Regions from separate parts of the Streptomyces sp. NPDC001056 genome, predicted to be linked through region 3. Evidence: riboswitches for the same ligand, from Rfam matches in the RefSeq annotation. Region 3 holds a riboswitch; each other region holds the start of a gene.
The links. Region 3 has a riboswitch for cyclic di-AMP ahead of ACWDD7_RS21165 (M23 family metallopeptidase). Riboswitches for the same ligand answer to the same signal wherever they lie in the genome.
Positions count from the first base shown of each region.

Region 1 (4,190 bases), on a different contig from region 3:
GGCGGAACACGGCCGTGCTTCGCGGGTGAACAGGTCTCAGCGGAGCGCGGCCACGAAGCCGGCCCAGCTGGCGGCGGAGAAGAGCAGCGCGGGCCCGGCGGGGTCCTTCGAGTCGCGCACGGCGAGCAGTCCGGACCAGGGTCCGGAGCGCGGCCGTGCCGTCTCCACGCAGTTGTTGGCTCCCGTGCTGTAACTGCTGCGCGACCAGCGCACGTCGTACAGGTCGGTACTGGCAGGGACGTTCCGAGGCAGGGCAGACAATGGTGCCTCCTTACGCGCCGTCACCTATCCCGGCGATGTAGTCGAGCGAATCGTGGGGGGAAAGAGCGTGGCTCTGGAGGGTGCGGAAGGCCTCCGAGTACGCCCGGAGGTCTTCTTTCCGTTCCAGGTAGAGGCTACTCGTCAACTGGTCTAGAACAACCACATCGAGATCAGAAGTGCTCGGAAATGAGAAGATAACGAAAGGCCCGGTAAGGCCGACATGCGCTCCCGCCCCGAATGGCAGTACCTGGAGCCGTACTTGGGGCAGTCGGGCGGCGTCCATCAGCCGCTCCAGCTGGCGCGCCATCACCTCGGGACCGCCGACCTCGCGGCGCAGCACCGCCTCGTCCAGGACCGCGCACAGCTCCAGCGGCGGGTTCGAGCGCAGCACGTCCTGCCGGGCCAGGCGCACCTCCACCAGCGCGTCCAGGCGCTCCTCGGCCAGGTCCTTGACGGCCGCCCGGGTCACCGCGCGGGCGTACTCGGCCGTCTGGAGCAGGCCGGGCACGACGGTGGTCTCCAGGGTGCGCATCGCGCTGGCCTGCGACTCCAGGCTGATGAAGTCCCGGTACGTGGGCGGGAGCACCCCGCGGTAGGCGTGCCACCAGCGGTTGCGGTGGCCGTCGCCGGCCTCGGAGCCGGCCAGCATCAGCAGCAGCTCGCGCAGCTGGGCGTCCCGCACGGCGTAGGCGTCCAGAAGCAAGCGCAGATCGGCCGGTTTCACACCACTGGCGCCCGTCTCGATGCGGCTCACCTTCGACTGGTGCCAGCCGACCAGGCGGGCCGCCTCCCCACTGGTGAGCCCCGCACCGGTGCGCAGCGTGCGCAGTTCGGCACCCAATTTGCGGCGGCGCACTGCCGGCCCGTTCTGCATGGGCTCCTCCTTACTCCTCAGGGGCCGCCCCCATACGGTCTCCCGGCGCAGAGTTCACCGCATCGAGCGACAGATATATGCATATCTCGATGGATCGCTCCCCGTGACGGTCCGGTGATGGCAGTCTGACGAGGAAGCACCAGTCCGGGACCGTACTCGAACCATCCGCTCCATGTCGGACTTCGGTCCCGTGGGAAAGGGACGACGTCGCCATGGCAGACCAACTGGAAGCATCCGTCACTCTGCCCAGCGATCCCGCCTCGGTCGCCGCCGCGCGGTCGTACGTGGTGGGCACCCTGGCGGAGTGGGGCCTGCCGGCGGACACCGAGGCGGCGGACACCGTGCGGCTCATCGTCTCCGAACTGGCCACCAACGCCGTCCAGCACACCTTCGGGCGGTCCCCGACCTTCACGGTCGACATCGTGCTGGACCGCGACGAACGGCTGCGCATCGGCGTCACGGACAGTCATCCCCGCTTCCCGAAGAGACTGCCCGCGGCCGTGCAGCAGGACAACGGCCGTGGCATGGTCATCATCCGCTGGCTCACCGCCGAGTGCGGTGGCAGGCTCCGTGTCCGTCCCACCCGTGAGGGCGGCAAGACGGTCTCCATCGAGCTGCCCTGGACCGTCCCGGCCGAGCCGATGACGGCGGCGGGCCAGCAGGAGCCGTAGCGCGGAGCCGCGACACGTTCGTCCGGCGGGCGAGGGTGCCCCGTCCCGGCCGCCCATGGGCTGGAGGCGGTACCGGAGACGGGGGAAGCACGGGGAACGGCCCGGTGGCTGGAGTCGCTCCCGTGTGAAGGCGGGGTCAGCTGACCCGGCCGTACCAGACGCTCTTGGACCAGATCTTCTCCAGCCGCACCACGGCGCCGGTCTTCGGCGCGTGCCAGATCTTGCCGTGCCCGGCGTAGATGCCGACGTGGTAGACGTACGAGCCGTAGTGGAAGAACACCAGGTCACCGGCTCTGCGGCTGCCGGCGGAGATGTGGTGGGTCTTGTTGTACTGCTGGGCGGCGGTCCGCGGCAGCTTCTTGCCGGCCTTCTTGAACGAGTAGAGCGTCAGTCCCGAGCAGTCGAAGCGACGCGGTCCGGTGGCCCCCCACTGGTACGGGGCGCCCTTCTTGGACGCCGCGATGTTCAGGGCCTTCGTCGCCAGTGTCGCGGCCGAGGCGTCGGTGGCGAGGCCCGGGGCAGCGATCGAGCCGCCCACGGCGGCCAGAGTGAGGGCCGAAGCCGTACCGGCACGGGCCATCAGCGACGGGACACGATTGAGCGCAGTCATGCGCAACCCTTCGTCAGCCGCCTGTGAAGGATGACCTGTCGGATTCGGGCTGGCGAAGTAGCCCGGCCGCGTTGCCACGGCTTCACCCCAAGGGTCGCCCGGAGCGTTCGCCCGTCCGTGTCCACCGGACGGTCTTCCGCTTCGGCGACCCGCCTTGCCTGGGTCCTCCACTCCTGCCGATCCACTCCTGTCGACCGGTCATCCGGGCGGCGGCAGGATTCGGCGTCCGCCCGGATCGCCCCGCCGCGGCGGCGGGGTCTTGTCGTCAGACAGGGATCTTCACCCACAGCTGTCCGAAAATCCCAATGGAACCGGGAATATGTGGCGTTACTCACGACTCGCCCACTCGGGTGGACGCCGCGGTGATCGATGCTCCGTCAGTTCCCGTGCGTAGCCCCGGACCTGGGAAAAGACGGCCCTGAACGGAGCATGTACACGGCGCGCGCGCAACTCGGCAGAGCGGAAAACCGATTCGGATATACACCGGTCGGCGGTACGTCGTTCGGACCGTTTGGTGTCGGGACCCGGCGGATGCGCGGACGTCCCGCACCCGCCGGACCCGGCGTGCGTCCGGATCAGCCCACGGCGTCCGGCGGGAGCGCGACGCGAGCGGCCCGGCGCTCGCCGTCCAGCACCCGGAGGGCCCGTGCCAGCGTGCCCCCGTGCAGCTCCCGCTCGCCCCGCTCGTGCATCAGCTCCAGCGCGGCGCGCAGCTCTTCGGCCTTGCGCACCAGCGCCTGCGCGGCGCGCAGCCCGCGATAGGTGTCCCCGTCGCGCGCCGGGTTGATCCTGCCGAGCAGGTCGACCACCGCCAGATAGTGGTCGACCAGTTCACCCTCCGCCTGCGTCAGCGCGGGCAGCGGCGGCAGCTCCTCGGGCAGCACGGCCGGCTCACCGCTCGCCGGGGAGGTCGCGGCGGCTGGGCACCACGCCGTCCACCAGGCCGTACGACAGCGCGCCCGGCGCGTCCAGCATCAGGTCCCGCTCCAGGTCCCGGTGGACCTGTTCCTCGGTGCGCCCGGTGTGCCGGACCAGCATCTCCTCCATCAGGGTGCGCAGCCTGACCAGCTCCTCGGCCTGGATCAGCAGGTCGCTCGGCTGGCCCTGGGCCGGCTCGGGCAGCGCGGGCTGGGACAGCACCACCCGGGCGCCGGGCAGGGTGAACCGCTTGCCGGGGGTGCCGGCGGCCAGCAGCAGGGCGCCGACCGAGGCGGCCTGGCCCAGGCAGTAGGTCTGCACCTCGCAGGTGACGTACCGCATCGTGTCGTAGACCGCCGTCATGGCGTGGAACGAGCCGCCCGGGCAGTTCAGATACAGCGTGATGTCCCGGTCCGGGGCCAGGTGTTCGAGGTGCATGAACTGGGTGATCACATCGCCGGCCGCCGCCTCGTCCAGGGGCGTTCCGAGGAAGACGACCCGGTTCTCGAACAGCTTCGAGTAGGGATCGAGCCGCTGCTCCCCGAAGTTGGTGCGCTCGGTGAACTCGGGCAGGACGTAACGGGCGGACGGTCGGGACATCTGGGCACACCCCTCCTCATGGCGGAGACCGATGATCTCCGACTTCTGTACAGAATGTACAGGACGTACCAGCCGTTATGATGGGACCGGATTCTGGTGATCACGTCAAATGCCCAGGTCAGAGGGCCTTTTTGCTCCTCGCTGGTCACAGATGTCTCACAACTGTTCCTGGAACTGCGGCAACAAGGCCGAGATCCATCGGATGACCGGGCGGGTCGTCGAGTGCCCGATCGACGAGATGAACCGGCCGCGGGGA
Region 1 is NZ_JBSFLI010000020.1:8,991-13,180, reverse strand. Features, by position in the region: gene ACWDD7_RS23130 (DUF397 domain-containing protein) at 37-261, opposite strand; gene ACWDD7_RS23125 (helix-turn-helix domain-containing protein) at 272-1,135, opposite strand; gene ACWDD7_RS23120 (ATP-binding protein) at 1,348-1,806, shown strand; gene ACWDD7_RS23115 (C40 family peptidase) at 1,943-2,416, opposite strand; cyclic di-AMP (ydaO/yuaA leader) riboswitch at 2,420-2,573, opposite strand; gene ACWDD7_RS23110 (hypothetical protein) at 2,992-3,300, opposite strand; gene ACWDD7_RS23105 (ATP-dependent Clp protease proteolytic subunit) at 3,308-3,934, opposite strand.
Region 1: it holds a riboswitch for cyclic di-AMP, as region 3 does, so the genes downstream of both, ACWDD7_RS23115 (C40 family peptidase) here and ACWDD7_RS21165 (M23 family metallopeptidase) in region 3, are expected to answer to the same signal.

Region 2 (4,190 bases), on a different contig from region 3:
GCCCGAGGCGAGCCCGAAGTACGGCACCGCGGACAGCCCCTCGCGGGCGACGAGGTCCTGGAGCGCGCCCTCGTAGGTGTCGCGGGAGACCAGGTTGTAGTGCGGCTGGAGCGCCACATAGCGGGCCAGGTTCTCGCGGCTGGAGAAGTCCAGGGACTCCTGGAGCCGCTCGGCGCTGATGTTGGACGCGGCGATCTGCCGGACCTTGCCGGCCCTCACCAGCTCGTCCAGCGCGCCGATGATCTCCTCGACCGGCACCTCGGGCTGGTCGAAGTGGGTGTAGTAGAGGTCGATGTAGTCGGTGCCCAGGCGGGCGAGGGACGCGTCGGCGGCGGCCTTGATGTTGGCCGCGGACAGGCCCTGGTACCGCGGGTGCTGGCTGACCTTGGTGGCGATGACGACGTCGGAGCGGTTGCCGCGGGCCTTGACCCACTTGCCGAGGACGGTCTCGGACTCGCCGCCCTCGTGGCCCTCCACCCAGGCGCTGTAGGCGTCGGCGGTGTCGACGAAGTTGCCGCCCGCGGCCGTGTACGCGTCCAGGACGGCGAAGGAGTCCTGCTCGTCGGCGGTCCAGCCGAAGACGTTGCCGCCCAGGCAGAGCGGGGAGACCTCGATGTCGGAAGAACCCAGTGTGCGCGGAGAAGTCATGCTCCACATCAACACCGGCGGTGGGTGATCGCATTCCACCGCCGGTGCCCGAACCGGGGCCTCGGTCAGGGGTTGAGGCCCTTGTCGCGCAGCCAGGGCGCCGGGTCGACGGCGGTGGCCTGCCCGTTCGGGTGGACCTCCAGGTGCAGGTGCGGCCCGGTGACGTTGCCGGTGGCGCCGACGCGGCCGATGACCTCGCCGGTGGTGACCTTCTGGCCGACGGAGACGTTGATGGAGGACTGGTGGCAGAACCACAGCTCGGTGCCGTCGTCCAGGGTGAGGACGGTGCGGTAGCCGTAGGCGCCGGCCCAGCCGGCCTGGGTGATGGTGCCGCCGTGGACGGCCTTGATCAGGGTGCCGGTGGGGGCGGCGAAGTCGAGGCCGGTGTGGTAGCCGGAGGACCACATGGCGCCGGGCTGCCCGAAGGTGCCGGTGATCGTGTACGAGACGACCGGCAGCGTGTACTGCTTGGCCAGCTCGGCCAGCCGCGCGGCCTCGGCGGCCTTCTTGGCGTCGGCCTCCGCCTTCTCCTTGGCGGCGGCGGCCTTGGCGGCGGCCGCCTTCTCCGCCCGTGCGGCCGCGTCGTCGCTCTGCTGCTGGGCCGCGGCGACCATCGCGGCGGTGGCCTTGCTGTCGGCCTGGCCCTGCTGCTGCTCGGCCTGGGCCATGATCCGGTTGCGCAGGGCCTCGCCGGCGTCGGTGCTCTTGCCGCCCTCGGTGGTCTGTCCGAGGTCGGTGAGCGCGGTCGCGGTCGCGGTACCGGCCTTGGGCGCGTCGGCGGAGTCGTCGCCGAAGAAGTGCTCGACGGAGGACAGGTGGGGCACCGAGACGTTCGGCATGTCCGGCATCGATATGGAGACCGGCGGCTTGCCGGTGTTGGCACTCGCGATGCCGCCCGCGCCGACCGCGGCGATCACGCCGACGCCGAGGACGGTGGAACTGCGGGCGAAGCCGCCGCGCTGCTTGGCGACGCGGTGCCGGCCGCGGACCGGTGCGACGGACTCCTCGGTGGGGTTCCACTCCTCCCAGGGGCCTTCGTCGTCGGGGCCGGGGCCGTAGCCGAACGACTCGGGTTCGCGCTGAGCGGGCACGAACGGGGCTTCTGGGGCAGGCCGGTTGGACGCCACGGGGGCGTGCTCCTTTCCTTCCTCCGCCTACCGGGTTAGCTGACGGGTTCGGAGCAGGAAGGTCTCCTACGCGCGTTGCCACTCGTGACTCGCTGAGTTCACGACGGTGTCCGCGTGATTCACCCCAAGGTGGTGGTTCCCCGGTTCCCTTACGGGATTCGGCGCGTGCGCACGGAGCCGCCTCGGGTGACGGCTGGGACGACCGCGCTGCGTTATCGAACGTTAATAGACCCGGGGGGAAGTTTCCAAGCCGTTCGGCTTGATCATTAACGCTCCGACCCGCGGACTTACCGCCCAGGAAGCCCTCAAACCGGGCGAGTTGACCGACGTTCAGGAGTCATCGGGTTTTTGATGGTGACTCAGATGTTATGCGCTCGGCGGTCGCACGGTCACCATGGGTGACGCCCCCTCGGGGGTGCACTCCTCAGGGCACCCGGAAAACACTCAGGGCCGGAATCCGTTTCCGGATTCCGGCCCTGAGTTTTCAGTAGCGGGGACAGGATTTGAACCTGCGACCTCTGGGTTATGAGCCCAGCGAGCTACCGAGCTGCTCCACCCCGCGTCGTTGACTCCACTGTACGCCATCACCGGGGTGGAAAGCACATCGGTTGGAAAGCGGGGGTCGCGCTCAGCCCAGCAGATGCCGGTTCGGTGCCTTGGCCGACGCCTCGTACTCGGGCAGGACGACGACCTCGGCGCCCCCGCCCACCAGCACTCCCGTGCCGTCGGCCGCCACGACGAACGTGTCCGGCTCCCGCCAGGCGGTCACCACCCGGCGCACCCCCGCCCGCAGGATCAGCTCGGCGCAGGGCGCGGGCCGGGAGGCGCGGCGGGCGCAGGGCTCCAGGCTGCTGTAGACGGTGGCGCCGGGCAGCCGCGGGTCGGCGGGGTCGGTCTTGGCGAGCGCCGCCTCCTCCGCGTGCACCACGGGGTCCCCGCCCTCGCGGGAGTGGCCCCGGGCCAGCTCGGTGCCGTCGGCGGCGACCACGACCGCGCCGACGCTGAAGGCCGTCTCCGAGGGCGGGCACAGCTCGGCCAGCTCACAGGCGGTGCGCAGCCAGTGCCGGTCGGCGGCGGTGGGCAGCGGGCCGGCGCCGGGCGCGGTGGGCGCGTAGCGCATCAGCACGACGTCCCCGACCGGCCGGGACTCGATCAGCCGCAGCCGCCCCTCCGGGTAGCGGCCGGGCCCGAACAGCCGCGGGGCCGCCGGGTCGCCCACGATCAGCGGGGCGACCGCCAGGTGCAGCTCGTCCGCGAGGCCCTGCTGGAGGAGCTGGGTGTGGACGGTGCCGCCGCCCTCCACCATGAGCCGCCCGACCCCGCGCACCGCGCGCAGATGCCCGAGCAGGGCGCGCCAGTCGAGCGCCGGGCCGAGCGGGACGACGTCGGCGGTGGCGCCGAGGAGGCGGGCGGCCTTCGCCGCGCCCCGGTCGGTCGTGTAGACGAGTCTCTCCCCGCCGGTGTGCCAGAAGACGGCCCCCGGGTCGAGGTCACCGGTCGCCGTGACGGTGACCTTCAGCGGGTACTCCGGCCTGCCCTGCGCGCGGCGGGCGGCACGGCGCTTCGCCGAGTTGACCAGCAGGCGGGGGTTGTCGGCGCGCAGGGTGCCGGCGCCGACCAGGAGGGCGTCGGCCGAGGCCCGTACCGCGTCGACCCGGTCGAAGTCGGCCGGACCGGACAGCAGCAGCCGCTCGGGGCCGGTGTCGTCCAGGCAGCCGTCGAGGGAGACGGCGGCGGACAGCAGCACGTACGGGTAGGGCTCGGTGAGGGCTCGCTCGGTGCTCATCGGCTCCAGTGTGCGGCCCCGGTGCCGGCCCGCGTGCTCCCGGGGAGCCGTCAGCCGGTCCGCTCCCGGGGAGCGCGCGCGCCGCCCGGTTCGTGCCCGGCGAAGGACAGGACGACGATCAGGACGCCGCCGCAGGTGATCGCCCAGTCGGCGAGGTTCATGACGCTGAAGTCGCGCACCGAGACGAAGTCGACCACCGCGCCGCGCATCCCGCCCGGCGAGCGGAAGAGCCGGTCGGTCAGGTTGCCGACCGCACCGCCCAGCAGCAGCCCGAGCGCGATCGCCCACGGTGTGCTGGTCAGACGGCGCGAGACCCGGATGATGACGGCGGCCACCGCGAGCGCGATGAGCGTGAACACGATGGTCGTCGCGCTGCCCATGCCGAAGGCCGCGCCGGGATTGCGCTGCACCCTCAGCTCCAGCCAGGACCCGAGCACCGGCACGGGATCGCGCCCCTCCAGACCCGCGACCACCGCGAGCTTGCTCCCCAGGTCGACGGCGTAGGCGACGGCGGCCACCAGCCACAGCACCCACCCCCGCCGCCGTGCCCCGGAGGCCCCGCTCGACTCGCTCTGCGTCACGCCCGTACCCCTCCCCGTTTCCCGCCCAGCGTACGGGCCGCCGTGCGG
Region 2 is NZ_JBSFLI010000001.1:527,044-531,233, reverse strand. Features, by position in the region: gene ACWDD7_RS02515 (aldo/keto reductase) at 1-648, opposite strand, end outside; gene ACWDD7_RS02510 (M23 family metallopeptidase) at 714-1,775, opposite strand; cyclic di-AMP (ydaO/yuaA leader) riboswitch at 1,785-1,949, opposite strand; tRNA gene ACWDD7_RS02505 (tRNA-Met) at 2,264-2,337, opposite strand; gene ACWDD7_RS02500 (dihydrofolate reductase family protein) at 2,404-3,561, opposite strand; gene lspA (signal peptidase II) at 3,612-4,142, opposite strand.
Region 2: it holds a riboswitch for cyclic di-AMP, as region 3 does, so the genes downstream of both, ACWDD7_RS02510 (M23 family metallopeptidase) here and ACWDD7_RS21165 (M23 family metallopeptidase) in region 3, are expected to answer to the same signal.

Region 3 (4,190 bases):
ACCGTGCTGCGCTGCCACCGCCCCGGCCAGCAGGTCGTCGCCGTCGAGGTGCTCCTGGACGCCCCCCTGGACGCCGAGCCGGCCGGCCTGGACGGCGTCGCCACCATCATGGCGCGGGCCTTCTCCGAGGGAACCGACCAGCACTCCGCCGAGGAGTTCGCCGCCGAGCTGGAGCGCGCGGGCGCCACCCTCGACGCCCACGCCGACCACCCCGGCGTCCGGCTCAGCCTGGAGGTCCCCGCCTCCCGCCTGCCCAAGGGCCTCGGGTTGCTCGCCGACGCGCTGCGCGCCCCCGCCTTCGCCGAGAGCGAGGTCGAGCGGCTGGTCCGCAACCGCCTGGACGAGATCCCGCACGAGCTGGCCAACCCCGCCCGGCGGGCCGCCAAGGAACTCTCCAAGGAGCTGTTCCCGGCGGCCGCGCGCATGTCCCGGCCGCGCCAGGGCACCGAGGAGACGGTCGAGAAGATCGACGAGACCGCCGTACGCGCGTTCTACGACCGCCATGTGCGCCCCGCCACGGCCACCGCGGTCGTGGTCGGCGACCTCACCGGCATCGACCTGGACGCGCTGCTCGGCGACACCCTGGGCGCCTGGACCGGCACCCCGGGCGAGCCCCGGCCGGTGCCCGCGGTGACGGCCGACGACACCGGGCGCGTGGTCATCGTGGACCGGCCCGGCGCCGTCCAGACGCAGCTGCTCATCGGCCGGGTCGGTGCGGACCGGCACGACCGGGTGTGGCCCGCCCAGGTGCTCGGCACCTACTGCCTCGGCGGCACCCTCACCTCCCGCCTGGACCGCGTCCTGCGCGAGGAGAAGGGCTACACCTACGGTGTGCGCGCGTTCGGGCAGGTGCTCCGCTCGGGTCCCGAGGGCAACGGCGTCTCCATGCTGGCCATCAGCGGCTCGGTGGACACCCCCAACACGGGTCCCGCCCTGGACGACCTGTGGAAGGTGCTGCGCACTCTCGCGGCGGAGGGCCTGACCGACGCCGAGCGGGACGTCGCCGTGCAGAACCTCGTCGGCGTCGCGCCGCTCAAGTACGAGACCGCGGCGGCCGTCGCGGGCACGCTCGCCGACCAGGTGGAGCAGCACCTGCCCGACGACTTCCAGGCGACGCTCTACCGGCAGCTGGCCGCGACGGGCACCGTGGAGGCCACCGCGGCCGTCGTCAACGCCTTCCCGGTGGACCGCCTGGTGACCGTCCTGGTCGGCGACGCCGCGCAGATCAAGGCGCCGGTCGAGGCGCTGGGCATCGGCGAGGTCACCGTGGTGGCGGCCGAGTAACGGCACGCGCGGGCAGGCTCCTTACCGGTGGGGCCCTGACGGCCTACGGGGTCGTCAGGGCCCACTTTGTTCCACTCTCTCCTCAGGATGTCCGAATTGGGGCGGAGGTTGCCTTTCTGCCCTGTGGGATGCGCTACAAAAGCCGCGATCCGTTTGGGCTTTGAGAGCCGGTCCGCTTAGCGTCGTCCGGGTTGTTCGTCGGGCAGTGCGCCGCAGCCGCGGCACCGGACAGCCATCGCCGAGTCCCCGCAGGCGCGAGCCGGGGGAGCCGGGGACCCACACGTCCCTTGGGGTGAATCGGGCATCCGCGCGACAGCGTGGCGCCCGTAGGAGACCTTCCTGCTCCGAACCCGTCAGCTAACCCGGTAGGCGAGAGGGAAGGAAAGGACGAGCCACACACATGGCGTTCGTATGCGCCACCGGGAAGCACCGCAAGCCCGGCCGGGTCAAGCGCGCCACCGCCCAGGCGGCCGGCATAGCGGCCCTGACGACCACCGGCGTCATCGGGACCCTCGCCGCGTCCCCGGCGCTCGCCGCCGAGAACACCGCCGAGCAGACCGGCCTCACCCCGGTGCTCGCCGCGACCGACGACCTCGCCGAGCACATCGACGCCCAGGCCACCGCCCAGCAGCGGATCGCCGAGCACGAGGCGGCCGAGAAGGCCGCCGCCGCGCGGGCGAAGGAGGCGCGCGAGGCCAGGGCCCGCGCCGCCCGGGAGGCCGAGCGCAGGCGGCTGAACGCCTTCGTCGCCCCGATCGCGCACTCCTACGTGTCCACCGGCTACAAGGTCGGCAGCTCCCTGTGGTCCTCCGGCTCGCACACCGGCATCGACTTCCACGCGGCCACCGGCACCCCCGTGCACGCGGTCGGCGTCGGCACCGTCGTCTCCACCGGCTGGGGCGGGGCGTACGGCAACGAGATCGTGATCCGCATGGCCGACGGCATGTACACCCAGTACGGTCATCTGTCGTCCATCGGCGTCACGGTGGGCCAGCGGGTCGTCGCGGGCCAGCAGATCGCCCTGTCCGGCGCGACCGGCAACGTCACCGGCCCGCACCTGCACTTCGAGGCACGCACCGGCCCGGACTACGGCTCCGACGTCGACCCCGTCGCGTACCTGCGTCACCACGGCGTGAACGTCTGACCGTTCCCGCACAGCCGTCCGAAGCCCCGGCCACCCGGCCGGGGCTTTCGCCATTTTCCGGCCGTTCCGCCGGGACCTGTCCAAAAAATATCCATGGATTCCGGCCTCCCGTCGGAAATTCCGGCCCGGTGGAATAGAGTCACGGAAAACACACGTCCGTCGTCGGCGTCGTGTCGCGGGTATTAAGGCGGAGGTCGGTCATGCGTATTCCGGCGCACTCGGTGTGCACGGCGATCCGGGACGACATCGTCGCCGGCGTCCTCGAACGCGGCGGCCGCCTCACCGAGGAGGTGCTGGCCCGCCGCTACGGCGTCTCGCGCGTCCCCGTGCGCGAGGCCCTGCGCACCCTGGAGGCGGAGGGCTTCGTGGTGACGCGCCGGCACGCGGGCGCCTGTGTGGCCGAGCCCACCGAGCAGGAGGCCGCCGACCTGCTGGAGATGCGCCTGCTGCTGGAGCCGCTCGGGGCCGCCCGGGCGGCGCGGCGGCGCACCGAGGCGCATCTGAAGGTGCTGCGCGGACTGGTCCGGCTGGGCCAGGAGCGCGCCAGGAGGGGTGGCGGCGAGGATCTGCGCGCCCTGGACGGCTGGTTCCACGAGACGCTGGCCCAGGCGTGCGGCAGTCCCTCGCTGACCTCGACGCTCACTCAGCTGCGCCACAAGATCGCCTGGATGTACACGGTGGACACGCCGTCGGACGTGGCCGGCACCTGGGCGGAGCACGGCGCGATCGTGGACGCGGTGGCGCGCGGCGACGGCGAGCGCGCCCGCGCGGTGACCGCCCTGCACACCGAGCGGACGACGGCCGCGCACCGGTTGCGGATTCCCGGCGCCCCGGAGCGGGTGAGGACTTCGCAACATCCCGTAAACATGTCCGGTGCACGGAATTAACGCGGATGCCGTATACAAAGTGGGTGGGATATTCGGCGGACGCTTATTTCGACCTGTCGCGAATTTCCGGATGCGGGCCATGATGAATAGCTGTCATGGTTCATACGGCGGTGCTCCGAAAACACGGAAGCCACGCCACCCGACAGGGATGACGCGGCTTCCCGCATCCCGCTGAGAGTGTCGCGGGGTCCTGCTCAGACCGTCTCGGGCAGCTCTTCCAGGCCCTCGGCGACCAGCTTGGCCAGCCGGTCCAGCGCGGCTTCCGCGCCGTCGGCGTCGGACGCGAGCACGATCTCCTCGCCGCCCTGGGCGCCCAGGCCCAGAACGCCCAGCATGGAGGCCGCGTTGACCGGGGTGCCGCCGCCGGACTTGGCGATCGTCACCGGGATGCCTGCGGCCGTGGCGGCCCGGACGAAGATGGAGGCGGGGCGGGCGTGAAGACCCTCGGCCCAGCCGACGTTGACGCGGCGCTCAGCCATGTGTTGCTGCCCTTCGCTGTTCAGGGTTGTCTAGACCAGTCTTCCATATCGTGAAGCGTGCCAGAAGAGGGGCTGCGCACCCCCTCCGCCGTGCTCCACAGACTGCCTCGCGCCGTTGTCGGACGCTAGCCGTACTCTGGGGCCCATGCGAACCTCGGCGGAACCGCAGGACCGGTACGAGTACCCCGCGCACTGGGAGGCGGACGTGGTGCTGCGGGACGGGGGCACCGCCCGCATCCGGCCCATCACCGTCGACGACGCCGACCGCCTGGTCCACTTCTACGAGCAGGTCTCGGACGAGTCCAAGTACTACCGCTTCTTCGCGCCCTACCCCCGGCTGTCCGCCAAGGACGTCCACCGCTTCACCCACCACGACTTCGTCGACCGGGTGGGCCT
Region 3 is NZ_JBSFLI010000017.1:125,638-129,827, reverse strand. Features, by position in the region: gene ACWDD7_RS21170 (M16 family metallopeptidase) at 1-1,284, shown strand, start outside; cyclic di-AMP (ydaO/yuaA leader) riboswitch at 1,511-1,671, shown strand; gene ACWDD7_RS21165 (M23 family metallopeptidase) at 1,685-2,428, shown strand; gene ACWDD7_RS21160 (GntR family transcriptional regulator) at 2,629-3,315, shown strand; gene ACWDD7_RS21155 (HPr family phosphocarrier protein) at 3,510-3,794, opposite strand; gene ACWDD7_RS21150 (bifunctional acetate--CoA ligase family protein/GNAT family N-acetyltransferase) at 3,940-4,190, shown strand, end outside.

Region 4 (4,190 bases), on a different contig from region 3:
ACCTCGCGGACGGGCGTGTCGCCCGCGTCGAGACCGGCGGGGCCTTCGAGGAAGACGTACTCGCCGACCTCGGCCCCCGGCGGCAGTTCCCGGCGCAGCGCCGCGACCCGCTCGCGGTGCCGCATCAGCTCGATCTCGGCGCCGCGCAACTCCTCGCGTGCGGCGAGGTACTCCGCCGACTCACCGTGCAACCGGGTGTGCCGCATGAGGTGTCCTCCTGGGTGAACAGCCCCCCGGAACAGGTCGGTTCCATGGTTCCGGGCAGCCCGCGTGCCACGGGTGAGGCACCGCCGTTCCCGAAGAGTGAAAGGGTCGGTGACGGAGCGGAGGGCGAACGTTCAACTCTGTGATCTTCACGTGATCCGCGCGGCATGAACTTGTGACAAGTCATCGGGTGCCGCTACCTTCACCCCTCAGCGTGGCGGCCCGGCATGATCCGCCGCGCCGGTTCCTGCCGTCGCACGAAAGGCTTCCGCATGATTTCCGGGAACGGTCGTCACCGCCGCCCCCGTCAGGCTCCGGCCCTCCTCGTCGCGGCCGGCGTGACCGGCTCCGCCATCGCCATCCCGCTGCTGGGCGCCGCGAGCGCCCACGCGGCCGACGGCACCACCTGGGACAAGGTCGCCGGGTGCGAGAGCGGCGGCTCCTGGAGCGCCGACACCGGCAACGGCTACTACGGCGGCCTCCAGATATCCCAGGAGGACTGGGTCCAGTACGGCGGCACCCGGTACGCCTCCTCCGCCGACCAGGCCAGCCGCTCGCAGCAGATCGCCGTGGCCGAGCGGATCCTCAAGGACAAGGGCACCGCGCCCTGGGCCACCTGCGCCCTGCTGTCCGGGCTCACCTCGAACTCCGGTTCCGTGGACGTCGATCCGGGCGTCGGCGACGGCGGCGGCCAGGGCGGCAGCACGACCGACCCGTCCGGCCTGCCCGACCCCTCCTCCCCGGCCGGTGCGCAGAGCGGCGACCAGAACGGCTCCGGCAACGCCTCCGGCAACGCCTCCGGCTCCGGCGGCGCCTCCTCCGCCGATCCGTCCGGCTCCTCCGCCTCGCCGGGCCAGGGCTCCGGCAAGCAGACGGGCAAGCACGCGACCCCGCATCCGGGCAAGCCCACCGGCACCTCCGGCACCGGCGTCCCCAGCCCGGACCCGTCCGACTCCTCCGGCCCCTCCGACTCCTCGGACCCGTCCGTCCCGGCCACGCCGTCCGCCCCGGCCGGCACCCCCACGGCGCCCGCCCCGTCCACCGGCACCCCGGACAATGCCCGGCAGAACGTCGGTTCTTGGGACCTGGTGGACACCGGAGCCCTGAGCGGCGGCCGTCATCGCGGCGGCAACGCGGACGAAAGCAGGACAAACGGGCAGAACGACTCCTCCTCCGGGCGCCACGCCTCGCGTGAGCCGGGCGCCTACACGGTCCGCGAGGGCGACTCGCTGAGCTCCATCGCCGACTCCCTTGACGTCGACGGGGGATGGCACGCGCTCTACTCCGCGAACAAGAAGGTCGTGGGTGCCGACCCGAACCTCATCACCGCCGGTCAGACCCTGAAAGTCGGTGACGAAACGGGCGCGGCGCAGGGGTAGTTGACGCCCCACTTGATCGCTAAATGTCCGGTTTGGTGAAAGTGTGGGATGAGTCTCAGAAGCCCTGATCGTCTTTGAAATTCCGCGGATCGCGTGGCTACGGTCAAGGCCGCTCGTCACCACGGGCCCCGGCGGCCGCAACGCCGAATCCTGCCAGCGGCTGCCCGGGAACAGTCGTCGCGTCAAGCGCCGCAGGCAGGAGCGGGGGACCCAAGGTAAGCGCCGGACCCGGCAGTTGATGCCGGACCGGCTAGGGGTGAAGCCACGCCTCCATGTGGGGGTGTGGCCGGGCAACTCAACCGGCCCGAATCCGACAGCTCACCTCGCAGGCGTCGGTGAGGGGATCGTTCCATGCTGTTTTCCGGCAAGGGCAAGCACCGTCGTCCGTCCAAGGCCGTCCGCGCCGTCACGCTCGCCGGTGTCACCGGTGTCGCCGTCGCCGCTCCGCTGATGGCGGCCGGCAACGCCTCCGCCGCCACCGCCTCCCAGTGGGACGCGGTCGCCCAGTGCGAGGCCGGCGGCAACTGGGCCATCAACACCGGCAACGGGTACTACGGCGGTCTGCAGTTCTCCGCCTCGACCTGGGCCGCGTACGGCGGCACCGCCTACGCGTCGACCGCCGACAAGGCCACCAAGTCGCAGCAGATCACCATCGCCGAGAAGGTCCTCGCCGCGCAGGGCAAGGGCGCCTGGCCGGTCTGCGGCACGGGCCTGACCAGCACCCCGTACGGCGGCTCCGCCTCGACGGCCACCACGTCGAACAGCACCGCCACCCGGTCCGCGGGCCGGCAGGCCGCCACCCGCTCCACCGAGCGCACCACCCCGGCCCCGAGCAGGTCCGCGAGCGCCTCCGCCGGCTCGGCCGCGAGCAAGACCGTCACCACCCCGACCGGCAAGAAGGTCAAGAAGGGCGACGGCGAGTACAGGGTCGTCAAGGGCGACACCCTCAGCTCCATCGCGGTCAGGCACCACGTGGCCGGTGGCTGGAAGAAGCTGTTCGAGCTGAACAAGGACATCGTCGACAACGCCGACCTCATCTACCCGGGCCAGCAGCTGCACCTGAAGTGACGCCCGGCCGCTGACGGCTCCGCCCGCCGGACCTCCCCCCGGAAAAAGGTCTGCCCCCAGCGGACCCTGCCCCCCCGCGGGCCCTGCCCCCCGGCGGACCCTGCCCCCCCCCAGCGGACCCTGCCCCCCCAGTGGGCCCTGCCCCCCCAGTGGGCCCTGCCCCCCCAGTGGGCCCTGCCACCCCGGCGGGCCCTGCCACCCCGGCGGGCCCTGCCCCCCGGCGGACCTCACCCCCCGGCGGACCTCACCCCCCGAAGGGTCCGCCCCCCGAAGGGTCCGCCCCCCGACGGACACCCCCCGAAAGGTCCGTCCCCCCGTCCCCACGGGCTCCCCGTCCCGGCGCGTTTTCCCCCGTTCGCGCCGGGGCGGGGTCTTTTGTTCTCCCGTTCTTCAGCAGGGTCTCACCGTCGAACCCCTTTGTTCCGACGGTGAACAATGGGTACCGTCTGCATGTCTCCGCCGCCCACCAGACGGTCGGTCGGTGGCCGACGACCCCGGGACGGTTAGGCTCTAGTCGCAAGGCACAGCCGTAAGGCAGACCGCCCCGCAGTTCCAGCGTCACATCCAAGAAGGAGATGCTCGTGCCGTCCATCGACGTCGTCGTAGCCCGGGAAATCCTGGACTCCCGAGGCAACCCCACGGTCGAGGTCGAGGTCGGCCTCGACGACGGCAGCACGGGTCGTGCCGCCGTACCGTCCGGCGCCTCCACGGGTGCCTTCGAGGCCATCGAGCTGCGCGACGGTGACCCCAACCGCTACATGGGCAAGGGCGTCGAGAAGGCCGTCCTCGCCGTCATCGAGCAGATCGGCCCGGAGCTGGTCGGCTACGACGCCACCGAGCAGCGCCTGATCGACCAGGCCATGTTCGACCTCGACGCCACCGACAACAAGGGCTCGCTCGGCGCCAACGCCATCCTCGGCGTCTCCCTGGCCGTCGCGCACGCCGCCTCCGAGGCGTCCGACCTGCCGCTCTTCCGCTACCTGGGCGGTCCCAACGCGCACCTGCTGCCGGTGCCGATGATGAACATCCTGAACGGCGGCTCGCACGCCGACTCCAACGTGGACATCCAGGAGTTCATGATCGCCCCGATCGGCGCGGAGTCCTTCTCCGAGGCGCTGCGCTGGGGTGCCGAGGTCTACCACACCCTCAAGAAGGTCCTGAAGAACAAGGGCCTGGCCACCGGTCTCGGCGACGAGGGCGGCTTCGCCCCGAACCTCGGTTCCAACCGCGAGGCCCTGGACCTGATCCTTGAGGCCATCAAGGAAGCCGGCTACGCGCCCGGTGAGCAGATCGCCCTCGCGCTCGACGTCGCCGCCTCCGAGTTCTACAAGGACGGCAAGTACCTCTTCGAGGGCAAGGAGCGCTCCGCCGCCGAGATGACGGAGTACTACGAGGAGCTGGTGGCGGCCTACCCGCTGGTCTCCATCGAGGACCCGCTGTTCGAGGACGACTGGGCCGGCTGGAAGGTCGTCACCGACAAGCTCGGCGACAAGGTCCAGCTGGTCGGCGACGACCTGTTCGTCACCAACCCGGAGCGTC
Region 4 is NZ_JBSFLI010000018.1:112,526-116,715, forward strand. Features, by position in the region: gene ACWDD7_RS21870 (DUF899 family protein) at 1-206, opposite strand, end outside; gene ACWDD7_RS21875 (transglycosylase family protein) at 477-1,583, shown strand; cyclic di-AMP (ydaO/yuaA leader) riboswitch at 1,761-1,930, shown strand; gene ACWDD7_RS21880 (transglycosylase family protein) at 1,935-2,651, shown strand; gene eno (phosphopyruvate hydratase) at 3,233-4,190, shown strand, end outside.
Region 4: it holds a riboswitch for cyclic di-AMP, as region 3 does, so the genes downstream of both, ACWDD7_RS21880 (transglycosylase family protein) here and ACWDD7_RS21165 (M23 family metallopeptidase) in region 3, are expected to answer to the same signal.